One region of the Marinomonas sp. 15G6-16 genome, then DNA from elsewhere that is predicted to be linked to it. Evidence: predicted binding sites of a transcription regulator. Region 1 holds the regulator's gene; each other region holds the start of a gene.
The links. Region 1 encodes FNR, which switches genes on or off when oxygen is low (the NO sensors DNR and NnrR bind a similar motif). Its sites were predicted from a motif close to TTGATNTANATCAA; they were not measured.
Positions count from the first base shown of each region.

Region 1 (10,825 bases):
AATCTGTTGCTCCAATATCTCCAAAATGCCACGGAGGGGAATAGGGCGCATAGCCCTAGTATTTTATGAGTATTTCAGTTCACACAAATGATTCTGTAGAAACAGTGACGATTACCATAGTCGGCAGTTTTGATTTCTCTTTATTTAACGAGTTTAGAGACGCTTACTCGAATTTAGGTAAAGTCTATAAAAGTTACATTATTGATATGAGCATGGTCGAATATTTGGACAGTGCTGCATTAGGTATGTTGTTAAGTATGCGAAATTCGATTGATGCAGAAAGCAGCATTGAGTTGAAAGGCGCAAATGACTTTATCAAGAATATTTTAATGATTTCCCGCTTTGATAAGCGCTTTGATATTCATTAAGGGCTAAGCACGATGAAATTATTATGCGTAGACAGTGAACCCGTTTATCGTGAAATTGTTTCTTTATGTGCTGAAAAGTTAGATATTCAAGTGAAGTCAGTTGCTACTTATGAAGAAGCAATTGACGCCTTTTCAACATACGCTCCAGATATAATCACGCTTGATATTATCTTAAAAGGTGGGAGCGGCTTTGATCTAATTCAACAGTTAAAGCAAATGGCAGGAAGCCGCTTTATCCCTATTATTGTGCTCGCTTCTCATACCTCTGACATCATGATGGATAAGTGTTTTCAGGTTGGTGCCGACGATTTTCTTTCTAAGCCTTTCAATGAAGTTTTGTTCAACATTCGCTTTAAAACTCATATGCGTCATGTTGAGTTGATGAAGGAGATGTACCGCAAAAACAGAACACTTACGTATTTCCAAAAAGTTATTGAACGTGAACATGAAATGGCTCATCAGGTCTTGAACCATATTCAGATGAGAAGTGAGAAGAACTCAGAGCATCTTGCCATTACGCGATTATCGGCAGCCATTTTTAATGGTGATTTGGCCTTAGTTAAGACTCGCTCAGATGATGCTCGATTGGTCTTTGTCGGCGATTTTACAGGTCATGGTTTACCCGCTTCCATTGGTGCCTTACCTGTCATGCAGGCTTTTTTTGATGCAGTCGAAAACCTGACAAGTGTTAGCGAGTTGGGGTTACGTATTAATCAAATACTTTTAGGTATTCTTCCTGACTATATGTTTTGTGCGGGATATCTGATGCTTATTTCCCCGAATGGTGAGATTCAATATTGGGGTGGTGGAATGCCTAATGCGCTTATAAGACGGTCGACAGGTGAAATACAGCCATTAACCTCTATTCACATGCCGTTAGGTGTATTGCCTTCTTCTGAGTTTGAATCCATTTTGCAAAACGAGAAACTAGACCAAGGTGACACTCTCGTTATCTTGTCTGATGGTGTTTTGGAATTAAAAAATCATCAAAGCCTAATGTTAGGCGAAGAGAAAGTGAACGAGCTCATCATTGAGGCTTATGGTGAAGAAGACCTAGTTGAAGCACAAAAGAAAGTTGAAAAGAGATTGGTTGATCATTTAGGAGAATCTGAGCAATTCGACGATATTACTTTGGTATCACTAAGAAGAGCCCACTAAATAAGACAATATTATTTGGTAGGCTCAACCTCGTTATATCTTATTACTTTTTATTGTTGTGCTTTTTACCTTTATTACCTTTTGGCTTCGGTGACGCTTTTGGAAATGGGCGTTTTTCCGGCTCAGTTCGAAGTACAAGAAATAAGTCTGTGACTACCTCAGGAATTTGCGCGATGCATGAGCTTGTGAGTTTTTCACTGGCCCGTATTTGCGAAACTTCCTCATCATCAAAAAGATCTGACGCTACCATTACTGGCAATAATAATTCTGCGACAACTTCTTCTTTTTCTGACTCAAACCAATGTGATTCAGTCATAAATACGCCTTCCATAAACCCAGAGGCCCATTCTTGTAATTCACTTAATTCGTCTGGTGTTGATCCCATTTCAAGTTCGCATGGAACTAAAAAGCCATCTTCTGACTCAAGCTCTTTCTGAATGTCTAAATACAAACGGGATAGATATTGGGTAATTTGCTTCTCTTCTTTCTCATTCTGAAACTGAGGCGTGTCTTCAAATACAACTGGAAGCCATTTGTCTTCAGTAAGATTGGCAGGACAAATAGCCAAAGCGGTCAAAAAGCCATGTGCCATAACAAAGTTTTGACATTCCTCATGAACTTGATCCGATTCCAAAAAGTTTTCTAATGTTTCTAATTCAAGATCATCAAGAGGTTGGTGTGCCATGTTAATTCATTCCTAATACAGATTAAGTGTTTGATTCTAGCGAAAAGAAGCAGAAAAATCGATGCAGAAAACTCAGAGTTAAGAGATAATTCGATAATGAATTTAAAGATGCAAACCCTTTCTCGCTTAGGCTATAACGAATTCCGACCATTGCAGGAACAGGCGATTGATGCCTTGTGTTCAGGGCAAGACGTATTGCTTGCCGCTCCTACTGGCGGTGGGAAATCTCTAGTCTATCAAGCGGCAGGATTAATGCGAAAAGGCGTGGCTGTAATTATTAGCCCTTTGTTGTCGCTTATGTCACAACAAGTTGAAGCACTGAATAAAAAAGGGATTCAAGCCAGGTTTTTAAATTCAACCTTAAATCCAGGTGAGCAAGACGATTTAATTTGGGCACTACGTCACAATCACATTGATTTATTGTACTTGTCACCCGAAAAACTCGTTCAGCCATCTGTAATAGGCTTCCTACATAGCTTTGATATTTCTTTATTTGCAATTGATGAAGCCCATTGTATTTCTCAGTGGGGTGGCTCTTTTAGACCTGAATACAGCCAACTTGGTCAGCTAAAGGCAGACTTTTCTGATGTCCCTTTAATAGCCTTAACAGGAACGGTGGATAATAAAACCATTGGGAGTATTCAAGAGTCATTGCAGCTTAATGACTGCCTAGTTCTGAAAAATAGCTTTGACCGCTCTAATATTCACCTCCATATTGCTCAGAAGAGAAAATCTAAGCAGCAAATTCTTTACTTTCTTCACCATGAAGTGCCGGGAGAAACCGGTATTATTTATTGTCGTTCCAGAAAGAAAACAGAAGAGCTTTCAGAATGGTTAAATCATCTAGGTTTTTCTAGTTTAAGTTATCATGCTGCAATGGCAGAAGAATCTAAAGAAAGGAATCATCAAGCCTTCGCCACGCAACACGGTACTATCATGGTGGCGACGACAGCATATGGTATGGGAATCGATATTTCTCATGTTCGTTTTGTCATTCATTTAGATTTACCCAACAGTCCAGAAGCGTATTTTCAGGAGGTTGGTCGTGCTGGACGTGATGGTAAGCCTGCAAAAGCGCTACTTCTCTATGGTTTGCAAGATATGTTACAGGCTCAACAGCTAATATCGCAGCAAACGTATGTGTCTGAAAATGAAAGACAGAGCTTGGTGGCTTTATTTCAGCTGTTAGAAGCCAGAGGCTGTAGAAGACAAAATGTTTTATCTCATTTCGACGAAGATTCTGATGCCTGTGGTCATTGTGATCGATGTCTTTCGTCTAAGTCAGAACAAAATATGACCATTGCTTGCCAAAAAATGTTGTCATTGATTTACCACACCAAAGGTCTGCAAAGTTTCTCTGTTTTAATCGGTATTTTGTTAGGCAAAACAAATAAATCTACGAATGCGGCAAATGCTAAATCATTAAGCGTTTTTGGCAAAGGCAAAGAACTAACAGAAGCCCAATGGAAATCTGTGATTCGTCATTTGATTGCCTATGAATTCATATCATTAGGACAGTCTCAAGTATTTACTGTACATATTAATGAAAAAGCGCGTGATATTTTGAAAGGTAACACCCAAATAATTCTACCTAGTGAACATTATTATCCGACTTTAAACGAAACGGAGTTAGGTGCCGATCATATACGTTGGCATAAGGTACTTGCTTGGAAACAAGGCCAAGATACGTTCGATTTGAGCGATTCTCAGCTCAGACTCATCTGCACACATAAGCCAAAAACGGTAGCATCTTTAAGTCGCTTAACGGGGCTTTCTAAAGAGCGAGTGTCGAGATTTGCCGATACTCTTATTGATATTATTCATCAAGAGGAGGCTGAAAAAGATAATGCCTTATGTCCTTAAACTCTGAAAACCTTCATGCATTGAATGCTGTCATTGAGGAAATGAACCGCTGCTTTGATAAAGCAGATCATTTTTTCAATCATCATTTTAAACGCTCTAGCTGTAATCTTAAGCAAAGGGGAAGGGCGGCAGGTACGGCGCATCTCCAAAAAAACGAAGTGCGTTTCAATTATTTCATGTATTCCCAAAATCCTACTGAGTTTCTGGATACAGTAGTCCCTCATGAAGTAGCTCACATTATTGTGTTTCAAATATATGGAAGCACGGTCAGACCCCATGGCAAAGAGTGGCAAGCTGTTATGTCAAAAGTATTTGGTATTCAACCAAGTAGGACACACACTTTCGAAGTCCCTAAACCTAAAGTCAGCTATGAATACATATGTAAATGCAGTAAGCATCAATTTACACAGCGTCGTCATAATCGAGCTGAAAAAGGCACGGAATACATCTGTAAAATTTGTAAATCCAAATTAGAGTTTAAAAGTCCATCTGTTCAATGCTAGGTTTGCCTTAGGAAGTAGGATTTTTCATGCACTTTTGCTTATGTCTTTCATTTTTAATGCGAAAAAACTATTGTTATAGTAGAATCATGGCGTTTTATTTGCAGTGTATATATGATGGATTTATCGACTAAACCTAAAGAAAAGCTCGAGCTTAACAAGCTCCAAAAACGCCTTCGCAGGCTGACAGGTCAGGCTATTGCTGATTTCAATATGATTGAAGATGGCGATAAAGTTATGGTGTGTTTGTCTGGCGGTAAAGACTCTTATACTATGCTTGAGATCCTTCGAAATCTTCAAGCCAGTGCGCCGATCAACTTTAGTATTGTTGCGGTCAATTTAGATCAAAAACAACCTGGCTTTCCAGAGCATATACTACCTGCTTATCTAGAAGAGGTTGGTGTAGATTTCCATATTCTAGAACGAGATACTTATAGTATTGTTAAAGAGATTGTCCCTGAAGGTAAGACTACATGTGGTCTGTGCTCTCGTTTAAGACGAGGATCACTGTATGGTTTTGCTGAAGAAATTGGTGCAACCAAAATCGCACTTGGCCACCACAGAGATGACATTCTTGAAACTTTATTCTTAAACATGTTTTTTGGCGGCAAACTCAAATCTATGCCACCAAAGTTACTCAGTGATGATGGAAAACATGTTGTTATAAGACCACTTGCTTATTGCAAAGAAAAGGATATTGAAGCCTTTTCAATAATGAAAGAATACCCAATTATCCCATGTAACCTTTGTGGCTCTCAGGAAAACTTACAACGACAAGTTGTGAAAGATATGCTTCAACAGTGGGAAAAAGAATACCCAGGCAGAACAGATTCAATGTTCACGGCCATGCAGAATGTTGTGCCATCACATATGGCAGACACTGAATTATTTGACTTTAAAGGTTTGAAAAAAGCTGAAGACGCTATGAACCGCTTAAACATTATTTCTCTATAGGATGATAGAAATGAATCTTACATATAAAACTCTATTATTAACTGTCGGCCTTTTAGGTGGTTCATTTGTTCATGCCTCAACTGCTGGTGTGAGTTTGACCAACGAAACAGTGAAAGGCGATGTCAATTTAGATATGGGGTCCTTTGGTTTAAATGCTGGCGTTACCAATGATCTTGACACAGATAGCTCTACTGCCCATGTGGGTTTGACCGTTCAAGACTCAGAAGGTGGAAATGGACCTTTGGAAGTCGGTGTTGGTGCCCGTTTATCCATTATTGATACCAATGTTGGAAGTAACGATGAGGTCTCAATTGCATTAGGCTTAGGTGGTTGGTACCGCTATACACTTCAACAGGCAAACCGTTTGAGCATTTACGGCTCCTTATATTACTCACCTGAGGTATTGTCATTTTCTAACTTAAATCATACATACACATATGACTTCCGTCTTGAGTATATGACAATGCGCAATGCTCGAGCTTACATTAGTTATGCAAACACCGTGGTTGTATACGACGATAATAGCCGCGCAGAAATTAACAAAGGCTTCTCTGTTGGTGCCAACGTCGACTTTTAAGTAAGTAGACTTCTGAGCAATAAAAAAGGTGGCTCTAGCCACCTTTTTTATTGGAGATTAAACGTTTATATCAATCGCCATCGTACGCACAAAGACTAAAAACAGGTACGTCACTTTCACGTAATTTTTCACTACCACCTAAATCTGGTAAATCGATAATTGCAGCGACTTCTTTGATTGTCGCACCTTGTCCAGTTAGCAATTTAATAGCGGCAAACAAAGTACCACCTGTTGCAATTAAATCATCGAACAAAAGTACATTATCGCCAGCTTTTACCGCGCCTTCTTGTATTTCAAGCTCAGCTTCACCGTATTCTAAAGCGTAAGCTTGAGAAACAGTTTTACCTGGGAGTTTTCCTTTCTTGCGAATCAGGATAAGAGGCTTTTGCAGCTCATAGGCCAATACTGCAGCAATCAAAAAACCACGAGCATCAATACAAGCAATATGAGAAATATCAGAGGACATGTAGCGGTGAACGTAGGCATCAACGACCATTCTCATTCCTTTAGGGTCACTAAAGATAGGAGTAATATCACGGAAGCTGATGCCTTCTTTTGGCCAGTCTTCTACTGTTTGGATTAGTGACTTAACGTAAAAATCATCGTAGAGCATATTCAGTAACGCCTTAATTTATTTATCAAATGTTGGCGATTTTACCACAATCACTCGCAATCCCAACGAGTTTTTGCATTTCAGGGAAATTGACTATCTCAATCTCTTTACCATCAACATGAATTAGCTCATTTTTTTGAAAGCGAGTAATCACTCGACTTACGGTTTCAACAGCTAAACCTAAGTAGTTTCCGATTTCGCCACGAGACATAGAAAGTCGAAACGCACTGGCAGAGTAACCACGCTTTTTAAATCGATTGGACAGATTCAATAAGAAGGATGCGACTTTTTCATCGGCATTTTTCTTCCCTAGTAAGACCATCATCTGTTGATCATCCGATATTTTTCGACTCATTACCTTAAATAACTGATGTCTCAAAGAAGGAATTTGGGCAGATAGTTCTTCTAAATGAGTAAAAGGAATCTCACAAACTGTTGTGGTTTCAAGCGCTTTGGCAGAAACTGGATAGGTATCTGAATCCACGCCACTTAAGCCAACCAACTCACTAGGGCAATAAAAGCCTGTGATCTGCTCTTCACCAACGGACGTTATGTTGAAAGTTTTCAATGTACCTGAACGTACAGCATAAACAGAATCAAATTTTTCACCTTGGCGAAATAAAAAGTCACCTTTTTTTAATGGCTTTTTGCGCTCAATAATTTGATCTAGTTTATTGATATCCTCATCAGCTAAAGCGATCGGAAGGCAAAGTGCACTTAGGCTACAATTCTGACATTGAGACGTAAGTGTACTATTAAATCGTGTCTGTGCGTGTGTTACTGACATGTGAATCTCCCTGACCTGATGTTATATAACTTTTGAGTATTTTATATTGTTGTTTAGGTACTTATCGAAAACCATACAAATACAGCGAATAAGTAATCTACCACGTTCTGTCACTCGGATAATGGTCTGCATTCCATTGTCCTGTATTTCAATCATACCGTCTTCAATCATTGAGGTAAGATTATCTACCTCTTTTGAGAAATATTCAAAAAATCTAATATTATTCTTTTGCTCAATTGTCGTAGTATTTAATTCAAATTGAGAAATAAGGGTCATAATAACTTGATGGCGAATACGGTCATCAGAATCACTGATATAGCCTCGACTAATCGCCAATTGGCCTTTTTCAATACTACTTCGATATAGGCTTAAATCAGTATGGTTTTGGATGTAAACACCACTTAGATCGCTGATGGCAGACACACCAAATGCCACTAAATCAGTTCCAGCGTGAGTTGTATAGCCTTGGAAGTTTCTTTGCAATAAGCCCTGCTTTTGTGCTTTTGCAAGACTGTCATTAGGTTTTGCAAAGTGATCCATTCCTATGTACTCATAACCCGCATCGATAAGATACTCAATGCTCATTCTTAGCAACTGCACTTTGATGCTCGGAATAGGAAGGCTATCTTCAGGTATCCTTTTTTGTGATCTAAACCTTTCAGGCAGATGAGCATAATTAAACAAAGAAATGCGATCAGGCGATAATGCAATGACTTTATCTAGGGTATCTCTGAAACCATCAAGAGATTGATAGGGAAGACCATAGATCAAATCAAAGTTTATAGATTTAATATTCATTGCACGGGCGTCTTCAACCAATTGAGAAACGGTTTCAAGAGATTGAACTCGATGAATCGCCTCTTGTACTTTGTTGTCAAAGTCTTGAACGCCAATACTAATTCGATTTATGCCCATTTCAGTTAGCAGTTTTAACTTAGAGGAGGTCACTTCTCTTGGGTCGATTTCGATGCTGTAATCTTGTGAGCCATCATTCACTAGGTTGAAATACTGGTTTATTGTTTTGAATAAATCTCTAATCAGATCCTCTGTCAAAAAGGTAGGTGTGCCTCCTCCAAAGTGCAATTGTGTAACTTTTTTAGAATGGTCGAGCATCAGACTGCGAAGCCTCATTTCCTCACCAAGAAGTTCGACATATTCTGCGCCTTTTTCATACTGCTTCGTCACAATCTTATTACATGCGCAGTAATAACAAAGATGCGCACAGAATGGGATATGAAAATAAAGGCTCAACGCTTTATCTGAAGGCATCATCATCTTGTCTATTAAGGCAATCTTACTGATACCAGAATCAAACTGCGGCGCCGTTGGGTAGGATGTGTATCTAGGTCCTGCCAAATCGTATTTATTAATAAGAGAAGAATCCCAAATCATGTTGTATTCCTATTAAAATTTCTAATAGCAGTTTACTCCTATGGTCTGGGGCTTTTTCTGACACAGGTCAAGATATGCCATCTCTGTAAAAATAAAATCAGTCTCTAAATAAGATTGGATAAGGCCTCAAGCGCTCTTATAATCACGATAACTTAATTTTTAGTGCATAAATTCATGAAAAATATACCTTTATATCTCGCTCATGGTGCTGGTGCGGGCCACAGCAATACCTTCTTAAATGATCTAGGTAACGCGATTTCAGCCAAAATGAATCAGCCCATTATCCCCGTCACTTTTTCTTATATGCAGGAAGTGGAAAGCACGGGAAAGAAAAGGCCGCCGCCACCTTTTAAGCGCCTTATTCCAGAATTCTCCGACTGTATAAAAAATGAAGTTGCTTGTGTTGTTGCTGGGAAATCAATGGGAGGACGTGTTGCTGCACAGTTGTCGAAAGAGCCTATGGTAAAGGCGGTTGTTTGCTTTGGTTTTCCTTTTTATCCAGCTGGTAAGCCTGAAAAACACAGACTTTCTTTCCTTGAGAATATGGAAGTTCCTTGCTTGATTATCCAAGGAACACGAGATCAACTTGGTTCTTATGATTGGGTTAAGCAGCAATCACTGCCTGAAAATGTCAACATTGTTTGGATTGAAGGTGCTGACCATGATTTTAAAGTGCTAAAGAAATACAATAAAACAGCCACTGAAACCATTTCGAATATGGCTGATATTACACAAACTTGGCTTATCGATATTCTGTAAGCCGTTTTACATTTAACCTATTTGAAGAAGATCGATAAAAGAGGATTTATATGGAATACCAAGCAGTGTTTGATGCAACAGGCTTACTTTGTCCAGAGCCAGTAATGATGTTGCATGTTGAAATGCGAAAAATAGGTGCGAAAGATGTACTTAAAGTAATTGCTACTGATCCATCAACAACACGCGATATCCCAAAGTTTTGCCAGTTTCTAGGCCATACGCTGGTCAATCAAGAGCAAGAAGGTGACACCTTTTTCTACTGGATAGAAAAGAAGCAGAGCTAAAAAAATGCCTTCATATTTTTATATGAAGGCATTTAAAGGGCAAAAACCACGTTTAAATGTTAAGGAAGGTACGAACAAGTCCACTGGCTTCAGCGTGTGGATAAACCTTTATTATTCGAGGCAAGTTTCGCAGTCCAATATGAACATATTGGCAAGAAGCTTAACAAAGAATAAAAAGTGTTTAGCTCACGCCCTTCGGGTCTTTCAGAGAAACACCCTCTCTGCGTTAAGAGTGATTGAAAGGTATTAACATTCCTACTCACTCTTGCCTTGATAGACCGTTTCTCTGATAAGACTGAAGTTTAGAAGACTTATTCGCACCTTCCTTAAGCAACTTTAAGTCTTTTTGCTTGAAACTTTTGCCCTAGAATCGCACTGTGGTATGTGTGCTCGAAGCTAGAAAAAGCAACATCAACGTCTAATCTCAACTGACGTACAATGTCATTAGATGAAATCAGACCACGAATTGTCTTTGTGTTTTCATCAATAACCAGCAAGTGCTGAAGAGGGTTTTCTCTTTGGCTGTACAAAAGAGACTCTATGTCTGAATTTTTTAGGGATGAATAAGACAACGCAAGTAGCTCTTCTTTTGGTCTCATTAAGTCAGCAACCATAAGCTCAGATCGTTTATAGCCTTCAGCAACCATTTTAATGAGAGCGTCTTCAGACAAGTCTTCTAAACTAATAATACCAACAAAGTGGTTGTCTTCATCAACAACGATTTTCATGCGGACATGTTCTTTCTTCATTAGTTTTACAAGTACATCTGCACGAGTATTTGCTTCAATCACCCTTGGGCCGGCTTTATCAAAGTCTGTAAATACAGATAGTGCGGATGAGTAAATAGTAATATTCTCGATTACTGCAGGCCAAGTAAGGTCGTTA
Region 1 is NZ_CM147916.1:116,157-126,981, reverse strand. Features, by position in the region: gene AC0L46_RS00650 (BolA/IbaG family iron-sulfur metabolism protein) at 1-44, shown strand, start outside; gene AC0L46_RS00645 (STAS domain-containing protein) at 66-368, shown strand; gene AC0L46_RS00640 (SpoIIE family protein phosphatase) at 381-1,526, shown strand; gene AC0L46_RS00635 (YecA/YgfB family protein) at 1,570-2,211, opposite strand; gene AC0L46_RS00630 (RecQ family ATP-dependent DNA helicase) at 2,308-4,074, shown strand; gene AC0L46_RS00625 (SprT family zinc-dependent metalloprotease) at 4,065-4,577, shown strand; gene ttcA (tRNA 2-thiocytidine(32) synthetase TtcA) at 4,689-5,528, shown strand; gene AC0L46_RS00615 (YfaZ family outer membrane protein) at 5,539-6,105, shown strand; gene AC0L46_RS00610 (adenine phosphoribosyltransferase) at 6,176-6,718, opposite strand; gene fnr (fumarate/nitrate reduction transcriptional regulator Fnr) at 6,744-7,505, opposite strand; gene hemN (oxygen-independent coproporphyrinogen III oxidase) at 7,527-8,897, opposite strand; gene AC0L46_RS00595 (alpha/beta family hydrolase) at 9,072-9,656, shown strand; gene tusA (sulfurtransferase TusA) at 9,707-9,940, shown strand; gene AC0L46_RS00585 (CBS domain-containing protein) at 10,267-10,825, opposite strand, start outside.

Region 2 (10,825 bases), 790 kb from region 1:
ACACAACATCTCAGGCAATAGCGTGCTTGAAAACACAAGTTTGACGCTCACTGGGAATCAGGTCATTGCTCTGATCGGGCCGAATGGTGCAGGCAAATCGACACTCTTGTCCTTGATGTCTCGTTTGTCGCCTTTGCAAACGGGCAAGATACTGTTTGATGGAATGGACATATCGACCACGAAAAGTGACGAAGTGGCTCGTAAAATAGCAATACTTCAACAAAGTACACACTTTATGAGCCGTTTAACGGTAGAGGATTTATTAATCTTCTCTCGTTACCCTTACCATAAAGGCAGACCGAAAGCCGAAGACAAAACCAAGGTAGAGGACATTATTCAATACTTTGGCTTAGAGGCTTTAAAGCATAAATTTATTGATCAATTATCAGGTGGGCAAAGACAAATTGCCCTTGTTGCCATGACATTCTGCCAAGACACCGATTATATCTTGCTGGATGAACCCTTAAATAATCTCGATATGTATCATGCTCGACACTTGATGAGAACACTCAAGCAAGCGATTACAGACTGGGGAAAAACCATTGTGGTCGTCATGCATGACATTAACTATGCCAGCCAATATGCGGATTATATCGTCGCCTTACAACAGGGCAATGTACTCTTTCACGGCCAAACACTTGAGGTATTAACCGAATCCAATATAGGGCAACTGTATAACCTTGATGTGTCCATGTTAACGCTTGGAGACAAGCGATTTTGTGTTCACTTTTAACGGGTCGCGTTATTGATAATGAAGAGGGTAGTCAAGAATTGGTAATCTCACTGTTCCAACAACCATTGGATAAAGGTGGTGACGCGTTGGTCTTTGGCGAGGTTTTTATGGTAGACGATTCCCCATTCGCCAGCGCCTTTATCTTGATGGGAAACGGGAATCACTAGGCGGCCAGAGGCGATGTCTTTGTCTGCAAAAGGGCCATTTACGAGGGCAATACCTTCGCCCACTATGGCCATTTCTAGAGCCGCGGCGAGTGTGTCTACTTCGAGTATTTTTAAGTCTGTATTGTGTGTGTTTGGGTTGTCATCAATAGAATCAAACCAATCTTCCCAGTTCCAATATTTGTTTTCGGTGTGAACAGAAATTAATGGATATTGGCTCAGTTCATAAGGTTTCGGTGAACTCGGCAATTCAGCCAAAAATTCTGGACTGCAAACAGGGAAGACACTTGATTCAAAAATAGGCTGCCAACTTAAATGATCAGGTAGATCATCGGTTCTATAGATAATGGCAATGTCGGCATGCTTCTCATCAAAATCCCAATTGGCATTGTAGGTGCTTACTTCCAATTCAATATCAGGATAATGCTTTTTAAACTTAGGCAGACGCGGAGCCAACCAGCGGATGGATGTGGTGATGTAGGTTTGTACTCTTAAGCTAGGTTGACTAATAGAAGAGCGAATTTGCTCCGTAGCAGATATTAAAATCCCCAATGCTTGGCGTACAAACTGATAATATTCTTTACCTTCATTGGTAAGACGAATGTGTCTTCCTTCTCGTGAGAAAAGCTTTACGCCTAGGCTGTCTTCTAAGGTTTGTATCTGGTGACTGATGGCCGGATGAGTGAGGCTGAGTTCCTCTGCAGCACCACGAACACTGCCTAATCGTGCCGTTGCTTCGAAACCTTTTAATGATTTTAAAGGCGGTAACTGGCGTAAATCTATTTTGCTTGTATCGTTTTCTTGCTGTCCCTGATTACCAATACTTTTCATACCGCTGCCTATATCGAATCACTTACCTAGGTTCTGAGGTTGAGTGTAAAACAATTGGAAAATTTTTTTTACCAAAGAGAGAAAAAAAATCAATTTTTAACGGATTCTTTGATGGCTACTCTTTACGAAGTTTATTCTGCGGTACTTTGTGGCTCACGAGAGCAAAAAGTACCCATTCACTTTGGTTGAAGGGGCGTCATGATGAAGGTTGGTTTTATTGGGTTAGGTAATGTTGGTGGGCAATTAGCAGGCAGTTTGTTGCGTAATGGTTTAGACGTGATGGTGCGTGATCTAGACGACGCATTGATGTCTAAATTTAAACAGCTAGGCGCTGGAACAGCAGCATCTCCTAAGGAATTAGCCGAAGCATGTGACGTTGTAATCACTTGTCTTCCTTCTCCTGCTGTGTGTTCTCATGTTATGGAAGCAGACGATGGTGTTATTGCCGGCATCAAAGACGGCGGCGTTTGGCTGGAAATGAGTACAACAGACGAAGCAGAAATTCGTCGTATTGCTGAAAAAGTAAAAGCCAAAGGCGCCTTCCCAGTGGATTGCCCTGTATCTGGTGGTTGTCACCGTGCGGGAACAGGTAACATCTCTATCTTTGCAGGTTGTGACCGATCAACGTTCGACAAGGTATTGCCAATCCTAACCACAATGGGTCGTCGTATTATTCACACTGGTGAATTAGGCAGCGCGTCTAAATTGAAAGTTATTACTAACTACTTATGCAGTGTTCACCTTGTTGCTTTGTCTGAAGCACTGACTTCTGCAAAAGTAATGGGCTTAGACATGAACGTAACTTACGAAGCAATCAAAGCATCGTCTGGTAACTCTTTTGTTCATGAAACAGAATCTCAAGTGATCTTGAACGGTAGCCGTGACATCAGCTTCACACTGGATCTTGTATCGAAAGACGTTGGCTTGTTTGATGAAGTCGCTAAGCGTCATGGCTTACCACTAGAACTTGCGCCACTTGTGGTTGATATTTTCAAAGACGGCCAAGAGCGCTACGGCGACCGTGAGTTTTCTCCAAACATCATCCGTCGTCTAGAAGACGCGTGCAATGTGAAAGTATTAGGCAAAGGCTTCCCAGCACAAATGGTCGATGACGAGCCAGAAGAGCCAGGTTACGAAGTGAAAATCCCATTCCGTAGTGACTACTAATTCTTCCAGAATTTAATTCAGAAAAACTAAGGCCATCTTAAATAATTAAGATGGCTTTTTTTGTTATCAATTGGGCTCTCATTTCTTAACTTTCTTAGCTCTCCTTTATAGGCTTTTTATTGCGTTTGTTTTTGGCAGGAGGCAGAAAAGCCTTCTAGAATAAATGAACTATTAAAACAGTTGGGGCACATTATGAAGAAGAATCCGGTGGCTTGGTTTGAAATTTATGTTGATGATTTGTCGAGAGCAAAAGCGTTTTATGAGTCGGTTTTAAATGTCGAGTTAGAAGTATTGGGTGATCCAAACGATCCGAGTATAAAAATGCTCGCTTTTCCTTCTAATATGGAAGGTTATGGCGCTACAGGAGCGTTGGTCAAGATGGATGGCGTGCCTGTTGGCCAAAACAGCACTTTGGTTTATTTTTCCTGTGAAGACTGCTCTATAGAAGAAGCCAGAGTGGAAGGCGCTGGCGGTAAAGTAAATCAAACCAAGATGTCTATTGGTGAATATGGTTTCATCGCTATGGCTTTTGACACAGAAGGAAATATGTTTGGTTTGCATTCGTCCAAATAGGTTTTGAAAACGAGTTATTCAAGAGGTTTTATGTCAAAGGTAACGTTAAAAGGCTTTATTCTGGTTCCTGAGTCTGAGCTTGAAGTGGTAAAAGCAGAGCTGGTTAATCATAAGCGTTTGACTCTCGAAGAGTCAGGATGCATTCATTTTAGCGTTACAGAAAGCCCGATAAACCCTCTTCGTTTTGATGTGTATGAAGAGTTCAAAGACAAAGCGGCTTTTGATCATCATCAGAGCAGAGTGAAAGCCTCTCACTGGGGAAAATTGACGGTAAATGTTGAGCGTCATTATGAAATCACGGGCTAAATAAGCCGTAAATCTTTCAAGGCTTGAAGGTCAAGAAGTCTTCGCACGCAATGTCTTTAAATCGTATAAAAAATAAGCTGACAGGCTTTTTATTAAGCGGTAAAGTGGCGCTGTTTTTATGGTTGTTCTAACCATTTTTGCTTCCTGTTTTGTGAGATCGAATCAATATGACTTTCAGCGTTTGGTTGGCGGTTGCGCCTTTATTAATGTTGCTTTCTTTAGGGCCAGGTCCGAATAACTTTTTGGCGATGCATAACGGTATGCAAGTCGGAACTGCAAAGGCGGTGACAGCGGTTGTTGGACGAAATTTAGCCTTTAGCATTTTGATGCTGCTATCCGCTTTGGGGCTAGGAGCAGTTATTGTGGCTTCTGCCTTTTGGTTCAGTGTTATTAAATGGTGTGGTGTTGCTTACTTATTTTATGTGGGCATCAAAACATGGCGCAGTGCCGCCATTGTGCTTGAAGAACATGAAAGTGAAGAAGGCACAAAGGCGAAGCGAGGCAATTTTGCTCGTATGCGTCAGGAGTTCTTAGTGGCGATTGGTAATCCAAAAGCCATCCTATTGTTTACTGCGATTTTCCCTCAAATGCTCGATCTAAATCAGCCAGTGGCTGTACAATTTTTCTGGATGGGGCTGACTTTTTGTGTGACGGAATTTATCGCTGCGTATGTGTATGCGATGAGCGGTAAACAAATCCGTCGATTGATTCGCAGTCCAAAAGGCATGAAAAACCTGAACCGTGGTATGGGCAGCATCTTTGTCATGGCAAGCGGGCTATTAGCAACGGCAACAAGAGCGTAAGCTTGTTTTCTTTTTCAGTATAATCTTCATAAATAGGGTGGCTTAATGTCATCCTATTTTCTTTCAAGTATCTGTTGGAACTTTTTCAGGTGCTCATTTTCCAAGTGGTTCTTATCTTCTCTCGGTATTTTTATTATGACTAAAAACTTTGCTCCTTCATGTGATCGAAACCAACAACCAATTTTAGATCAGCTTGTGGTGCATTTTCAGGGTTGCCAGCAAGTGCTTGAGGTGGGTTCTGGTACAGGTCAGCACGCGGTATTTTTTGCCAAGCATTTACCTCATTTAATCTGGAATACCAGTGATATGTTGGAGAACCATGACAGCATTAATGCATGGATGAAAGAAGCAAACTTAAGCAATGTGATAGCACCTTTTGAATTTCACTTTGGTAAGAACGATTGGCCGGATCTTCCTTTAGATGGCGTATTTACAGCGAATACCACGCACATCATGCAGCGTGATCAAGCAAAGTTGATGATGAAAACAGTGGGTGAAAATTTACCTTCCGGTGGCGTGTTTTGTCAGTATGGACCGATGAATGTAAACGGCGAATATACCAGTGAAGGCAATCGTGAATTTGACCAAAGTTTGAAAGCAGGCGGTTACGGTGGAATTTGTGATATTGCAGAATTAATGGAATGGGCAGAGAAAATGGTGCTTGTTGAAACCATTCCTATGCCAGCAAATAACATGCTATTGGTTTGGAAGGTGGCTTGAATTTGGGCTTGAAGAACACCATCCTATGATGCTGCCTGCTGTGTTTTAACAGGCGTTTTATATCACTCATTAATATTTTACATCTGAGGTTTAAGATGACGAATTCTCCCATTCAAATAGTTTGTCAAAGCTGCCATACAAAAAATCGTCTGCCAAAAGAGAAATTGAGTGATAAGCCGCTGTGCGGGAAGTGCGGTAACCCTGTACTTGCCACTCATCCTATTGTGGGAAGTGATGCCAATTTCAGATGTTATATTACAGAGAATGCTTTGCCTGTGGTGGCGGATTTTTGGGCTTCATGGTGTGGGCCGTGTCAGCAGTTCGCGCCTATTTTTGAACAAGTCGCAGGAGAAATGTCTACGCAAGCCTGTTTTGTGAAGCTAGACACAGAAAAGAATCAAATGATCGCTGGTGGTTATAATATCCGCTCTATTCCTACGCTTATGATCTTTCATCATGGAAAAGAAGTAGCTCGCTTGTCTGGCGCCTTGCCAAAAGCGCAATTCAAGCAATGGCTTGCTCAGAATTTACCGACTATTTAACCGTGTTTTATAGCGTTTAATGTTTCGTCCGGATATTAAACGTCAAAGTGTAACTCAACGAATTTCTCGTATAGGGCTTCTTCGGTTTCTCTTCTGTTTGGATCCGGTTTCACACAATCGATAGGACAGACAGCCACACAGGTGGGTTGGTCATAATGACCAACACATTCTGTGCATTTGTCTGGATCAATAAGGTAAATCTTAGCACCCATAGTAATGGCTTCGTTAGGACACTCTGGTTCGCACATGTCGCAGTTGATACAACGATCATTGATTAATAATGCCATTGCTTGTCTCTATGCTGTTTTGCTTGCATGAGGCTGGCGAGTGGTTTGTCCTTCCGAGAGATTTCTCAGTAAGATTCCCATGGATGCATCGATACCTTGAGGGCAAGGAATGTTAACGATGTGACCACTGCCTTTGGCAACCTCGATGGCTCGTCCTTGTTTATCGTTTAGCTCTGCTAGCTGAAAAATAACATTTCCTTTCGGTGTCATAAGCTCTAATGAGTCGCCGACGCTAAAACGGTTTTTCACTTCTATCGTAAGAGCGTTGTTGTTAGTTGCGATGACTTCACCAACGAATTGTTGGTGCTCGCTGATGGAGTTGCCTGTGTCGTAGTTTTGCATTTCCACATGACGATGACGTTGTAAAAATCCATCGGTGTAACCTCGGTGAGCTAGGTTTTCCAGAGTGTTCATCAGTTGATTGTTGAAGTCTTTTCCTGCAACGGCATCGTTTATTGCTTGACGATAGACTTGCGCGGTTCTAGCGCAGTAGTAAAAAGACTTAGTGCGACCTTCTATTTTTAACGAATGAACGCCCATTTTCACCAAGCGTTCAACGTGTTGAATGGCGCGTAAATCTTTTGAATTCATGATGTAGGTGCCGTGTTCGTCTTCAAACGCGGGCATGTATTCATTGGGACGACCACGCTCTTGTAATAAGTAGAGCTGATCCGTTGGTTCTTGGATTTGCACGGCAGAGGTTTGAGAGTGTGTAGACGAATCGCTGCTGGCGATAATTTGTCCAACCTCGTCTTGTTTGGCGTCGTGAGCATTGTATTGCCAGCGACAAGCATTGGTGCAAGCGCCTTGGTTAGGGTCGCGTTTGTTCATATAACCAGAGAGCAAACAACGGCCAGAATACGCCATACATAAAGCCCCATGTACAAAGACTTCGAGTTCCATATCTGGCACTTTTAGACGAATTTCTTCGATCTCATCTAAAGACAATTCACGAGATAGAATGACGCGGGAAATACCTTGTTGCTGCCAAAATTTTACGGTTGCCCAATTCACTGCATTGGCTTGCACCGACAGATGAATTTGTTGATCTGGAAAGGCTTCTCGAACCATCATAATTAAGCCTGGATCTGACATGATCAGCGCGTCTGGATTGAGTCGGATGACAGGCTCTAAATCTTGAATGTAGGTTTTTAATTTGGCGTTATGGGGGGCAATGTTACTCACAACATAAAGCTTTTTGCCTAAATTATGTGCTTCGTTAATGCCTATTTCCAGCTTTTCTAAATCAAATTCGTTATTGCGCACACGAAGAGAATAGCGTGGTTGCCCCGCATAAACCGCATCGGCGCCGTATGCAAAAGCATAACGCATGTTTTTTAATGAACCGGCTGGAGACAATAATTCTGGCGTAAACATAACACTCACTGATCGATGAAAAAACGCGCAGTTTACCTGCCCATTTATTCAACTCAAGATGTGTCGCTAGGATTGTTTGTTTAACTCATGGCGATTTGATTTAGGTCAAATTCTTATTGTATCGATAGCGAATGAATGCATTTTTGGAAGGTGTTTTAAGTAAAAAAAGCCCCGCAAGTGCGGGGCTATAAAACTAGAGAGTAGCTAAGGAAGCCACGCGCTGTTGCTACACAGCATTCTGATCTAATGAAGTCGATTTCAATACTTCATCAAGATGCAGCCAGGTTTCGACAACGGTGTCAGGGTTAAGAGACATGCTCTCAATGCCCTGAGCCACAAGCCAATCTGCGAAATCGGCGTGGTCAGATGGGCCTTGCCCACAGATTCCCACGTATTTGCCTTGTTTGCGGCAGGCTTGTATCGCCATCGTTAGCAGCTTTTTCACTGCTGGATTTCGTTCGTCGAATTTGTCTGCGATTAAGCCTGAATCGCGGTCAAGTCCGAGGGTTAATTGGGTTAAGTCATTTGAGCCGATTGAGAAGCCATCGAAGTATTGAAGGAACTCATCCGCCAATAATGCATTCGAAGGCAGCTCGCACATCATGATGACTTTCAAGCCATTCTCGCCACGAGCCAAGCCTTGTTCTGCAAGTAGCTCAGTTACCTGTTTTGCTTCTTCTAGCGTACGTACAAATGGAATCATGATTTGTACGTTGGTTAAGCCCATTTCGTTTCGGACTCGGCGAATGGCTTCACACTCTAGGGCGAAGCAATCACGGAAGGAGTCGTCGATGTAACGAGCCGCACCTCGGAAACCAAGCATTGGGTTTTCTTCGTCTGGCTCGAACAAAGGGCCGCCAACAAGGTTGTGGTATTCGTTCGATTTAAAGTCGGATAAGCGCACGATCACAGGCTTTTGCGAGAAAGAGCAAGCCAGTGTGGCAACGCCTTCAACAAGCTTATCGACGTAGAATTCGACTGGACCTGTGTAGCCAGCGATTCTGTGATCAATTTCTTCTTTGAGTGCTGGCGCCATGTCTGCGTAGTTGAGCAATGCTTTCGGGTGAATGCCGATCATGCGGTTGATGATGAACTCCAAGCGAGCCAAGCCAATGCCTGCGTTCGGTAGCATGGCGAAATCGAAGGCGCGATTCGGGTTGCCTACGTTCATCATGATTTTGACTGGCAGTTCTGGCATGTTGCCCACTTCCGATGTAATGACATCGAATGGCAATTCACCTTGGTAAACAAAGCCCATGTCGCCTTGAGCACAAGATACGGTGACTTTTTGTCCGTCTTTTAAAACCTCAGTGGCATCGCCACAGCCAACCACAGCTGGAATACCAAGTTCACGGGCAATGATGGCCGCGTGACAGGTTCGCCCACCACGATTGGTGACAATCGCAGACGCACGTTTCATGATGGGTTCCCAATCTGGATCGGTAATGTCAGTGACCAATATATCGCCCGGTTGGATGCGATCCATCTCTGCAATCGAAGACAGAACTTTCACTTCACCTGTACCGATTTTGTGACCAATGGCTCGACCAGTCATCAGCACTTGAGAAGTCTTTTTCAGGTTGTAGCGCTCCATGCTTTGGGCATTACCTTGGCTGCGTACGGTTTCTGGTCGTGCTTGAACGATGTAAATTTTTCCATCGATACCATCTTTCGCCCACTCAATGTCCATCGGGCGTTTGTAATGGTCTTCGATGATGCAAGCTTGTCGAGCAAGATCTTGGATCTCGTCGTTGGTAAGGGCGAAGCGGTTTTGGTCATCCAATGCAACGGGAACGATTTTGACAAATTCGTCATCGCTGCCAGCTTCGGCGTATTCCATTTTTTGAGCTTTACTGCCAAGGCTTTTGCGCACAACCGACGGGCGATTCGCTGCAAGGGTTGGCTTGTGAACATAGTATTCGTCTGGGTTTACCGTGCCTTGCACGACCATTTCGCCCAAGCCGTAAGCGGCCGTAATAAAGACCACTTCATCAAAACCTGATTCTGTGTCTAGAGTAAATAAAACGCCGGATGCACCAATGTCACTGCGTACCATTTTTTGAATGCCAGCAGACAATGAGACGCCTTGGTGTTCAAAGCCTTGGTGAACACGGTATGAAATCGCACGATCATTAAACAAAGACGCAAACACACGCTTGATGGATGCTTTAATGTCAGCCAAACCAACGACGTTTAAGTAGGTTTCTTGTTGGCCTGCAAAGGAAGCGTCTGGTAAATCTTCTGCCGTCGCAGATGAGCGTACCGCGAAGGATGTGTCGCTGGCGTTGTCATCACACAATAGGGCGAAGGCGGCTTCAATTTCTTGGTCGAATTCTTTAGAAAAATGGGCTTCTTCAATCCATGCTCGGATTTGCTCGCCTGTTTTGGCAAGTGCTTGAACATCGTCCACATCGAGAGCATTAAGTGCATCGTGGATTTTATCGTTTAAGCCGCTTTCTTCTAAGAAGCTTTGATATGCGTAGGAAGTGGTCGCGAAACCGTTAGGCACTTGAATGCCAAGGTCTGTCAGATTAGAAATCATTTCTCCCAAAGAGGCGTTTTTGCCGCCAACTTCACCGACATCTTCTAAACGAAGATCTTTGAACCACTTCACAAATTTGCTCACAAGAAACTCCTATTATTTTTATGAGAGAAGGTTGCATCACCCTAATATTGGCTAGGCTGAGCGATACCTTCTATATTTTTGGCGGGTTGCCAACGAGATATCAGCGTTTATTCCTAGAGGTTGGTAGTGTTTCTCTAGCAATCTTGGTGCTTGTCAAAACGCTGTGTCTGGGGTCATTGTATGTAGAGGCGTTGCTTTGAATAAAATCGATTATTCGATGTAGTTTTATTTCAATCGAAAAAATAAATGTCGTTAGATAACAACAAAACAGGTGAAGACGGATGAAAGTGTATTTTGTTTCAGACGGGACAGCGATTACCGCCGAAGTGTTTGGCTCAGCGATGTTGTCGTTTTTTGATGTGGCTGTGGAAACCCAAAGCGTGCCATTTTTGGTGACAAAAGATCAGGCAAATGGTTTAAAGCAACAGATAGATTTGGAAGTTGAGCAAGGTTTGGCTTTGTTGGTTTTTTATACTATTTCTGATGTGGGAATTCGTGAGATTATTCAATCTTGCAACTGTCATTGCTACAACTTGTTCGGTGATTTGTTATCGCCCATCGAGCAGGCGTTGGGTGTAAAAGCACAGCCAGCGGCGCAGAAAGCTCACGGCATGAAAGAGGGCGTTTATGATGGTCGTATCGACGCTATTAATTATGCTTTAGCAAACGATGACGGCGTTTCTGTTAAGAACTTCC
Region 2 is NZ_CM147916.1:910,898-921,722, reverse strand. Features, by position in the region: gene AC0L46_RS04435 (iron ABC transporter ATP-binding protein) at 1-733, shown strand, start outside; gene AC0L46_RS04430 (LysR substrate-binding domain-containing protein) at 781-1,728, opposite strand; gene AC0L46_RS04425 (NAD(P)-dependent oxidoreductase) at 1,927-2,895, shown strand; gene AC0L46_RS04420 (VOC family protein) at 3,088-3,468, shown strand; gene AC0L46_RS04415 (putative quinol monooxygenase) at 3,499-3,774, shown strand; gene AC0L46_RS04410 (LysE family translocator) at 3,942-4,577, shown strand; gene AC0L46_RS04405 (DUF938 domain-containing protein) at 4,713-5,297, shown strand; gene trxC (thioredoxin TrxC) at 5,393-5,839, shown strand; gene AC0L46_RS04395 (YfhL family 4Fe-4S dicluster ferredoxin) at 5,875-6,126, opposite strand; gene trhP (prephenate-dependent tRNA uridine(34) hydroxylase TrhP) at 6,136-7,503, opposite strand; gene ppsA (phosphoenolpyruvate synthase) at 7,730-10,129, opposite strand; gene AC0L46_RS04380 (pyruvate, water dikinase regulatory protein) at 10,411-10,825, shown strand, end outside.
Region 2: a site for FNR is predicted at 7,599-7,612, ahead of trhP (prephenate-dependent tRNA uridine(34) hydroxylase TrhP). Genes of this name have one in related genera too.

Region 3 (10,825 bases), 140 kb from region 1:
ACATTCCACCCAGAATTTGCTTTCTTACCACGTAAATTCAAAATCGCTGTAAACGCAACAGAATCTGCGGACCGAGCTGCAACACAAGTTCACGACATTGGTTTGCACATTAAGAAAAACGACGCGGGTGAAATTGGTTTCAAAGTAATCGTTGGTGGTGGCTTGGGCCGTACACCAATGGTTGGCGTAACGATTTGCGAATTTATTCCTCGCCAAGACTTATTGACTTACCTCGACGCTATCCTTCGTGTTTATAACCAAACAGGAAACCGTCAGAACAAGTACAAAGCTCGTATTAAAATCTTAGTAAAAGCACTAGGTATTGATGAATTCCGTAAGCGCGTCGATGCTGAATGGGCTCACTTAAAAGGAACAGAAAGCACGGTTCCTATGGCGGAATTTGATCGTTTAGCAAGCTTCTTCTCTGAGCCAGCTTACGAAAACTTAGGAAACAATCCTGCTAGCCTAACAAGCAAATTGTCTGAGAGTGCTGGTTTTGCTCGCTGGTATGAGCGCAATACTTTTGCTCACAAAAAAGCAGGCTACCGAATTGTTACTCTTACGCTGAAAAAGGCAGGCCAAGCACCTGGTGATGCAACAGCAGATCAAATGCAAAAAGCTGCGGATCTTGCCGATAAGTTTAGCTTCGGCGAGCTACGCGTAAGTCACGAACAAAACCTAGTCCTATCGGATGTTCGTCAAGATCAACTTGCTGAATTGTGGGATGCTGCAAAAGAAGCAGGTTTCGCAACGCCGACCTTAGGCTTGTTAACTGACATGATTTGCTGCCCTGGTGGTGACTTCTGTGCTCTTGCCAATGCGAAATCCATCCCGATTGCAGCACAAATTCAAGACACGTTTAACGATCTAGATTACCTTTATGATCTAGGTGAAATTGACCTTAACATTTCAGGCTGTATGAATGCTTGTGGTCACCACCACGTTGGTAATCTAGGCATATTGGGTGTAGATAAAAAAGGCGAAGAGTTCTACCAAGTTTCCATCGGTGGTGCTTCTGGACACGATGCCAGCATAGGTAAAATCTTAGGGCCTTCCTTTGCTCAAGAAGAGATTAGCGGTGTTATTCAAAAGCTAATGGATGTTTATGTTAGCAACCGTTCAGAAGACGAGCGCTTCATCGACACTTATCGCCGTATTGGCATCACACCATTTAAAGAGGCCGCTTATGCCAAAGCTAATTAAAAACGGTGAAATCATCGACAATGCTTATGTTTGGTTAGACAGCAATGAACAAGAAGTGGTACCAAACGGTATCGTTTCTGTTCAAAAATGGCTAGCTGAAAAAGACACCATTGGTTCAGTTGCAGGCATTTGGCTTGATGCTGGCGACGGTGTGGAATGCTTAAGCGACATCAACCTAGATCAATTTGAAGTCATTGGCATCAATTTTCCAGCGTTTGCAGATGGCCGCGGATTCAGCTACGCACGCCTTTTAAAAGAGAGATTGAATTACCAAGGTGAAATTAGAGCCTTAGGTAACTTCATCCCAGATCAATTAGGTTATCTTTTAAGAGTTGGATTCAACAGCTTCCAGTTTAACGAAGATGTAGATTTGGAAAAGGCGTTAGATTTACATCGCCCTTTCTCTGTCGCTTACCAAGGTGACGTTGCTGATCCACGACCTATTTTCTTGCGTCGATAGGCAACTAACTCCGACCTACAAAGCAAAAGCTTTACAATAAAATATCCATAAAAGGCCATTACGATGGCCTTTTTCTATTGCGTATTGCACCACTCCTGATTATCGTTACTAAATAACTCAAAGTGATTGATTTGCTGAAGGAACTTAATGTGTCTAGAAAATGTGTCACTAGCCTATTAGCTGGCCTACTACTCTCCACCTCTGTTTACGCTGAAACTGTCTATGTCTCTGATATTCAATTTGTTGCTATTCGAGAAGGCCTCGATAACAGCACAAGAGCGGTAGAAAGAGGATTAAAAAGCGGAACACCATTAGAAATTCTCGAAAGAAGCGAAGGCTACAGCAAGGTTCGCACTCCTAGCGGTAATGAAGGCTGGGTAGCTGATTACTTCCTTAGTGAAGACACAGTAACTAGAGATAAAATGAGCGCCCTACAGAGCCAAGTTAATCGAGTCACGGAAAGCAGAAACGACATTGCAAACACGCTCAAAGCAAGCCAACAAAAAATCCAAGAGCTCATTCAAGAGAACACTCAGCTAAAAAACAACAACAGCGCATTGGAGCAAGAACTCAGCGACCTTGCAGAGATCTCCGAAAAAGCCAAAGAGATTGTCTCTAAAAATGAAACCATCAGTTACGAAATGGCCAGCCTAAGACAGCGTACTAATGCTGCAGTGACACAAGCGAATCAGCTACAGAAATCCAATGATCAAAGATGGTTTATTATTGGTGCTGGAACCCTCTTTGGCGGACTATTCTTAGGCATCCTACTACCATCCTTACGCCGCAAAAAAGCAGGTACAGGTTCTTGGTAACAAGAACACTTATGAAGTAAAACCTCAGCCTCTTTAGTTACAAATAATCCAACAATTAAAGAGGCTAAAGCCTATTTTTAAATCCAACTCTTGTTTATTCCGCTAAAAACCCAGTACAGCACGGGCAAAAGCAAAGTTTTAGCCTCTCATTTACTCTGTTTTTGGCACTTAAAAAACATTTATGCGTTATTTCTAGAATGCTTTTCACAGCCCCCTTTCTTTAATCCTATAAAATATAATAGAATAGCGCGAAATACTTGGCCACAAATGTAAAAAGCCTTGTATAATAGCGCGCAAATTTCGTCCTCAATTATTTAGAGTAATGTAATGGCTGACTTATCAAAATACAGAAACATCGGTATTTTTGCTCACGTTGACGCGGGTAAAACTACTACCACAGAACGTATTCTTAAACTTACCGGTATGATCCACAAACTCGGTGAAGTACATGAAGGTGAGTCAACTACTGACTTCATGGAACAAGAAGCAGAACGTGGTATTACTATCCAATCAGCAGCAGTAACATGTTTCTGGAAAGACCATCGTTTTAACGTTATCGACACACCTGGACACGTTGACTTCACAGTAGAAGTATACCGCTCCCTTAAAGTTCTTGACGGTGGTGTTGGTGTATTCTGTGGTTCTGGTGGTGTTGAACCACAATCAGAAACAAACTGGCGCTACGCAAACGAGTCAGAAGTAGCTCGTTTGATCTTCGTAAACAAACTAGACCGTCTAGGCGCTAGCTTCTACCGCGTTACTAAACAAGTTGAAGACGTACTAGGTGCGACGCCTCTTATCATGGTATTGCCAATTGGTACTGAAGACGAATTCGTAGGTGTTGTTGACCTTCTAAGCCGTAAAGCTTACGTTTGGGATGATTCTGGCCAGCCAGAAAACTACAGCATCGAAGATGTTCCTGCGAGACATGGTTGATCAGGTAGAAGAATACCGTGAGAAACTAATCGAAACTGCAGTTGAACAAGACGACGACATCATGATGGCCTACATGGATGGCGAAGAGCCTTCTATGGAAGACATCAAACGTTGTATCCGTACTGGTACACGTGATCTTGCTTTCTTCCCTACTTACTGTGGTTCTGCCTTCAAAAACAAAGGCATGCAACTTCTTCTTGACGCAGTAGTTGACTACCTACCTAGCCCAACAGATGTTGTTCCACAAGATCTTACTGACGAAGAAGGTAATCCAAACGGCGAGAAAGCGCTTGTTGACGCTAACGAACCTTTCAAAGCTCTTGCTTTCAAAATCATGGATGACCGTTTCGGTGCCTTGACTTTCGTACGTGTTTACTCTGGTAAACTGAACAAAGGCGATACGATCCTAAACAGCTTCACAGGTAAAACTGAGCGTGTTGGTCGTATGGTGGAAATGCAAGCGGATGACCGTAAAGAAATCAACTCAGCACAAGCTGGTGATATCCTTGCAATCGTTGGTATGAAAAACGTACAAACTGGTCACACTCTTTGTGATCCTAAGCACCCATGTACTCTTGAAGCGATGGTTTTCCCTGAGCCAGTAATCTCTATCTCTGTTACTCCTAAAGATAAAGGTGGTAACGAGAAAATGGGTATCGCGATCGGTAAAATGGTTGCAGAAGATCCAACTTTCCGCGTAGAAACTGACCAAGATTCTGGTGAGACTATCCTTCGCGGTATGGGTGAACTTCACCTAGATATCAAAGTAGACATCTTGAAGCGTACCTACGGCGTAGACCTAATTGTTGGTCAGCCTCAGGTTGCTTACCGTGAAACGATCACGAAAGAAGTTGAAGATACTTACACGCACAAGAAACAATCTGGTGGTTCTGGTCAATTCGGTAAGATCGATTACCGTATCAAACCAGGTGAGCTAGGTTCTGGCTTCACTTTCTCTTCTTCTGTTGTGGGCGGTAACGTACCAAAAGAATTCTTCCCAGCAGTAGAAAAAGGCTTTAAGTCTATGATGGAAGAAGGTGTTCTAGCTGGCTTCCCAGTACTAGACGTTGAAGTTGAGTTGTTCGACGGTGGATTCCACGCAGTTGACTCCTCTGCTATTGCCTTCGAAATCGCTGCTAAAGGCGCTTTCCGTCAGTCTATCCCGAAAGCTGGTCCTCAGTTGATCGAGCCTATCATGAAGGTTGACGTGTTCACTCCTGATGATCACGTTGGTGATGTTATCGGTGACCTTAACCGTCGTCGCGGCATGATCAAAGACCAAGAGAAAGGCGTAACTGGCGTACGCATTAAAGCAGACGTTCCTCTTTCTGAAATGTTTGGTTACATCAGTTCTCTACGTACAATGACATCTGGTCGTGGTCAGTTCTCTATGGAGTTCTCTCACTACCTACCATGTCCTGCAAACGTAGCAGAAACAGTAATCGCAGCTCAAAAAGAGAAGAAAGAAAAAGAAAAGAACTAATTTCTGATTCTCTTTCTCTTCAAAAAAACCCGATGCATCGCATCGGGTTTTTTTATGCTTTCTAAAAATTGGGCACAAAAAAAGAGCACCCAAAAAGCACTCTTTAGTTCTCGAAATAACCTAGGGAAGGTACGAACACGTCCTGGATATTAAAACGGCACAGGATACTCCCGAAATACAGACATAACATCCGCAAGAACCTCATCAGACAAAGCCAAGTCAAAAGCACTCATATCTTCTTTCAACTGTTCTAATGAAGTCGCACCAACAATGGTTGAACTTACACCATCAACCTGATCACACCAAGCCAAAGCCAACTGAGCCGCACTCAAGCCATGCTTCTTGGCAACCTCAACATATCCAGCAACCGCTTTCTCTACTTGTTGAGTATCGCGGAACAGACCATTGCGCTGCGCAAAGCTCCAACGACTACCTTCAGGGCGAGCACCACCAAGATACTTGCCTGTTAACGCACCCGCAGCCAAAGGTGACCAAGGTAAATAGGCAACGTCTTCATGAACGCAATTTTCAATCAAATACGGCCAGTCTTTCGCATGTAATAAGCTAAACTCATTTTGAATCGAAGCCACTCTTGGCAAGTTATACTTATCACTTAAGCGAATGTATTCATTAATTCCCCAAGTGCTGTCATCAGACAAACCAAAATGGCGAATTTTCCCTGCTTTAATGCACTTAGCAATGCCTTGCAAAATATCAAGCATTTGAGCCGAGTGGGCATCACGATCCACATTAGAAAACGAAATATGACCTGGAAAATGCTTCGCAAAATGCGGTGTCGTACGATTTGGCCAATGAAGTTGGTATAAGTCAATGTAATCTGTTTGCAAGCGCTTCAAAGAAGCATCAACAGCAGCGACAACAGCATCACCCGTAATTGGTCCGCCATCACGAATATAGTGTAAACCCGGACCAGCAATTTTCGTTGCCAAGATCATTTCGCCACGACGAGACGCATTACGAGATAGCCAGTCACCAATGATGGTTTCTGTTTTTCCATAGGATTCAGGAGTCGGTGGAACAGAATACATTTCGGCGGTATCAAAGAAATTAATACCGTTTGCTAAGGCATATTCAATTTGAATATCAGCATCAGCCTGATTATTTTGAGTACCCCATGTCATGGTGCCCAAACAAACTCGAGAGACCTCTAAGCCTGTTCGACCAAGTGGCGAATATTTCATCATTTATGTCCTTTATATTTGAGTGACACATTAAAAGCGCCACAAAATAAATCAAAGGATCAATGTAATAAAATTTTCGCCATCAAGCCAGTTTTATCAATGAAAACAATAAGGAGCTTAACTTTAAGGTTTCGATTCCAACAAGGGTTCATATCGCTTGTCTGTTAATGTTTTCAAGAAAGCAACAATGGCATCCACTCTTTGATCTGGTAAAGCTGGGCCTACTTCTAAGTCCGCAAAGTCTATATTCTCTGCCACCTCAGGTTCACCCCAGGGCTTCCCCGTTTCAGGATTAATGGTGCGAGTTGGATTGTTGTATTTATCGTAAAATAGAACCACTGTACGTAAATCCTGAAACACACCGTTATGCATATAAGGCCCTGTGACCGCGACATTCCTCAAGGAAGGCACTTTGAACTTACCTGCTTGAGACGGGTCTGTAATCTCTGGATGATCCAATAACCCTTGATCAATTAAGCCATTATTGTGAGCCGTTAAAGGCGCATTGGCAGGCACACCTATGTTGCGATACTCAAAGTTTGTAAAGGTTTCTTGATCATAAAATGGAGAAGGATTTAATTGATGACAAGCATTGCAATTCGTAAACTGCTGAGAGAAGAATAATGTCTTACCCAACTCTTCTTCTGGTGTAAATTTATCCTCGCCACGCAATACACGGTCGTATTTTGAATCAAAAGGCATAAATAGAGCCGTTTTTTCAAAAGTGGCAATCGCATCCGCAATGGCGACATAACCCTTCTCTGAGTCTTCTAAAATTCCGTCACCGTATAAATCATTAAACAATGACACATATCGCTGATTTTCTTTTACTCTATCAACAACCGCAGCCCCATCAGGCAACGCCATTTCCAGAGAATTCACAAACGGCCCTTGTGCTTGCTCCACTAGATCAGACGATCGGCCATCTAAAAATTGACCACCACGATATTCACCATCTTTCATACGATGAAATGGCGGGGAAAAAGCCGCATAAGCTGCCGTCGGTGTATTACGAGTTCCTACCGATTGGCCATCACTACCCAATGAAACCGCACCAGAAAAAACATCGTTTCTTCTATCGACAAAGCCATTCGCAATATCGTGACAAGTCGCACAGGATTGATTCCTCTCTTTTGATAGATTTGTATCAAAGAACAATTGAGAGCCTAAAAGCGCTTTAGGGTCTGTAAGCGGAATCGGAAGTTCGTGGGTAGCTTTAGTGGCTTTAGGTTGAGGAGCAACCTGCTTAGGTTCACTGCATGCAGAAAGAAATAGAGAAACGGCAATCACACCAAGAGAAAAGCGTAGCATTGTATTTTAGCCATCAAATAAATAAGTCGTGGAATAATACACCCATGCCGAATTTGAGTAAAACGCGGACAATTATTCTCATTAACTTAGACGTAAAAAAAGCGCCCAACTAGATCCAAATCAAGAAAATAGTGAGGCGCTTTCTCAGTGCAAGACGAAAAGTTTAATTCTGATCAGGCAAGGTAACATTCAACTCTAGCACCGAGCAATCGTCAGTGTTATCAAGCTGTATTTGGACATCTTCACTGCCAATTTGCACGTACTTACGGATAACATCAATAATCTCTTGCTGCATCTGAGGTAAGTAATCAGGCTGATGTCGCTTAGTACGCTCGTGAGCCACAATAATTTGCAAACGGTCTTTTGCTACAGAAGCCGAACTAGGTGAATTTTTACTTTTAAAGTAATCAAAAATGCCCACTCTAACCTCCTAACAAACGTTTTATAAAACCTTTCTTCTGAACAGTCAAAAAGCGTAAAGGACGCTCTTCACCCATCAGACGGTCTACTGCATCCATGTACGCTTGGCCCGCTTCAGATTCTGTATCCAAAATAACAGGAGCGCCTTGGTTTGATGCTTTAAGCACGGCTTCCGATTCAGGAATCACACCTAACAAAGGAATCGCTAAAATGTCTTCAACATCAGAAACACTCAACATCTCACCTAGCTCAACACGCTCAGGATGATAACGAGTCAATAATAAGAACTCTTCGATTGGCTCAGCACCCTCTTCTGCTCGTTTAGACTTGCTTTGCAAGATACCAAGAATACGGTCAGAGTCACGAACAGATGACACTTCAGGATTGGTCACTACGATTGCAGCATCAGCAAAATACAAGGCCATTTGAGCGCCTTTTTCGATTCCTGCTGGCGAATCACAGATGATGTAATCAAATTCTTTAGAAAGCTCTTCCAAGACTTCCTGAACACCTTCTATTGTTAAGGCGTCTTTATCACGAGTCTGAGACGCTGGAAGGATATACAAATCCTTAGTGCGTTTATCCTTAATCAGGGCTTGCGTTAAAGTTGCTTCCTTGTTGATGACGTTTACAAAATCATAAACAACACGGCGCTCACACCCCATAATCAAATCAAGATTTCGTAAGCCCACATCAAAATCGATAATGACGGTTTTATGCCCTTTCAACGCAATACCAGTACCAATTGCTGCACTGGATGTTGTCTTGCCGACCCCCCTTTTCCTGAGGTGACCACTATAATTTTTGCCAATGTTATATCCCCCGATAACCCCAAACAGAGTACATCAAAATAATCTAATAAATACTAAAGCGGTGTAATTTCCAAACTATCGTCAACTAATAGCACTTGAGCGCTATCTTTCCAAACAATATCTTGCAACGCATCGCTCAACATAAAATTGCCTGCGATTGAAACCAGTTCAGCCTCCATACTCTTACAAAAAATTCGTGCTTCTGTATCTCCTTTTACACCAGCCAAAGCTCGGCCTCGTAATGGGCCATACACATGAATGTTGCCATCGGCCAAAACCTCTGCCCCTGCACTGACTTGAGCTAAAATAATCAAATCGCCTTCCGCGTAAACTTGTTGACCAGAACGAATTGGCTTAGTGACAACTTTAGTTGCTTGAGGCACTAAACGCTCTTCCACAACTGTTTTTACAACGACATCTGGACTTACTTCTTCTTTTACTTCTGGCACGGTTTGTATCGCCCGCGCTTTGCTGGCAGGCAATAATGGAATGCTAACTGAGCCTTTCCACACAGGTAAATTTTCAGGATGACAACGCCAACCGATAACGCCAAGCCCAAGAGTACTCACCGAGCGAATTAAAGCTTCAAATTCATCTAGGGTAATGCCGCGCTTCATTTTTGAAATATCAATAATGATAGGAGCCTGATTAAAAAAATGTGGCACCTGTTCAATTTTTTCTTTAGGTGAAAAGTAATGTCATCTAGCGAAAATGTCTGAACTTCTAACAATATTGTCGTAACAACACTTCCTTTGAGTTGGAAGCCTGAGTCTGCCATGCAAACAGTCCTTTTTTTAAATTCTTTAGTACGGCTAATTCGTATAAAAGACACGAATCATCTTGATTAGCATACAGAAATCTATTCTATCAAGCTGAATGATTAAAGAAAGACACCAAAACAGAGTCTTTACACTCTCTCAAATATTGGCCTTGCTCTCTAATAGTGCCAAGAATAACGCATAATGCTCAATAATAAACTAAACTTTAACCATTTGATTTGTTTAAATTTTTACAACTTACTTACATACTTGTTCCCATTAATCTGGGGAAAACTTTTGCACCATAAAAAACCGTTGTAAAAATGATGTTTAATCCGCCGAATGTACAGCAAATTCAGGTGCTAAACGACTCACACCTAAGCCACTTTGCTTCGTCAGCTTAATTTGCACAGGAATACGTTCTTTTAATGCACTAATATGGCTGATAATTCCAATGGTCTTCCCTGAGGAATGTAAGTTATCCAAAGCATCTAAAGCAGACTCTAATGTTTCACTGTCCAAAGTGCCAAATCCTTCATCCAAAAACAAAGAGTCGATACTGGTTTTATGGGAAACCAAATCAGAAAGTGCCAACGCTAACGCCAAGCTCACCAAGAAAGATTCTCCGCCAGACAAGGTTTTTGTGTCCCGAGATGCATTTGCTTGCCAAGTATCCACCACGGCCAATGACAAAGCCTCTTCCTGTCTTTTCAGCTGATAACGACGATGTAACACATTCAGATGCTGATTTGCCAAATATACCAAATGATCCAAAGTCAGGCTTTGCGCAAAACGTCGGAATTTCGCACCATCCGAAGAACCTATCAAATGATTTAATCGTTCAAGATGAACCACTTCTTCCCGCAAAATTCGCAATTCTTCTACAGACGCTTTTGCTTGCTCTCGACGCTGCTTTTCCTCTTCAATCTTATTCGCTACTTCCCCCCAATTACGATTAAGCAATTGTCGCTGATTTTCTAATTGCTCAACCAACGCAGATAACTCCTCAAGAGAGTTTGTGTCTATTACATCACTTATGGGTTTGTTATTAATGTGTGACGCTAAAGAAGCTTCCGCCTGCTTTAGCAATGCAGCTTGTCGCGTGTTTACATCCTTTAATTCGCTATAAGTCTGTTGCAAAGCAATAAGCTCATCATGAGATAAACACGCCATCTTCCAGGATGAAACATCTTCAAAACCTTTCTCTTTAAGCACACCTTGCCAAGCAGACTCTGCCGTTTCCAATTCAGCTTTTAGAGCTTGCAAAGATTTATCAAGCGCCTTCAACGTCGCCTCTGATGCAGCCAATGTTTTCTGAATCTGTTCGTGCTCTTTTGAAAGAGAATCTAATGCTGATCGGCTGGATTCTAAAGACGCCTGAGCATCAGAACGATATTGAGCAAGTGTTTTCTCACCTAACTTTTC
Region 3 is NZ_CM147916.1:257,979-268,803, forward strand. Features, by position in the region: gene AC0L46_RS01255 (nitrite/sulfite reductase) at 1-1,203, shown strand, start outside; gene AC0L46_RS01260 (DUF934 domain-containing protein) at 1,187-1,663, shown strand; gene AC0L46_RS01265 (TIGR04211 family SH3 domain-containing protein) at 1,813-2,478, shown strand; partial or broken gene fusA (elongation factor G) at 2,806-4,897, shown strand; gene AC0L46_RS01275 (aldo/keto reductase) at 5,047-6,102, opposite strand; gene AC0L46_RS01280 (cytochrome-c peroxidase) at 6,223-7,410, opposite strand; gene minE (cell division topological specificity factor MinE) at 7,574-7,831, opposite strand; partial or broken gene minD (septum site-determining protein MinD) at 7,833-8,641, opposite strand; gene minC (septum site-determining protein MinC) at 8,696-9,307, opposite strand; gene AC0L46_RS01300 (AAA family ATPase) at 9,731-10,825, opposite strand, start outside.
Region 3: a site for FNR is predicted at 7,521-7,534, ahead of AC0L46_RS01280 (cytochrome-c peroxidase). Genes of this name have one in related genera too.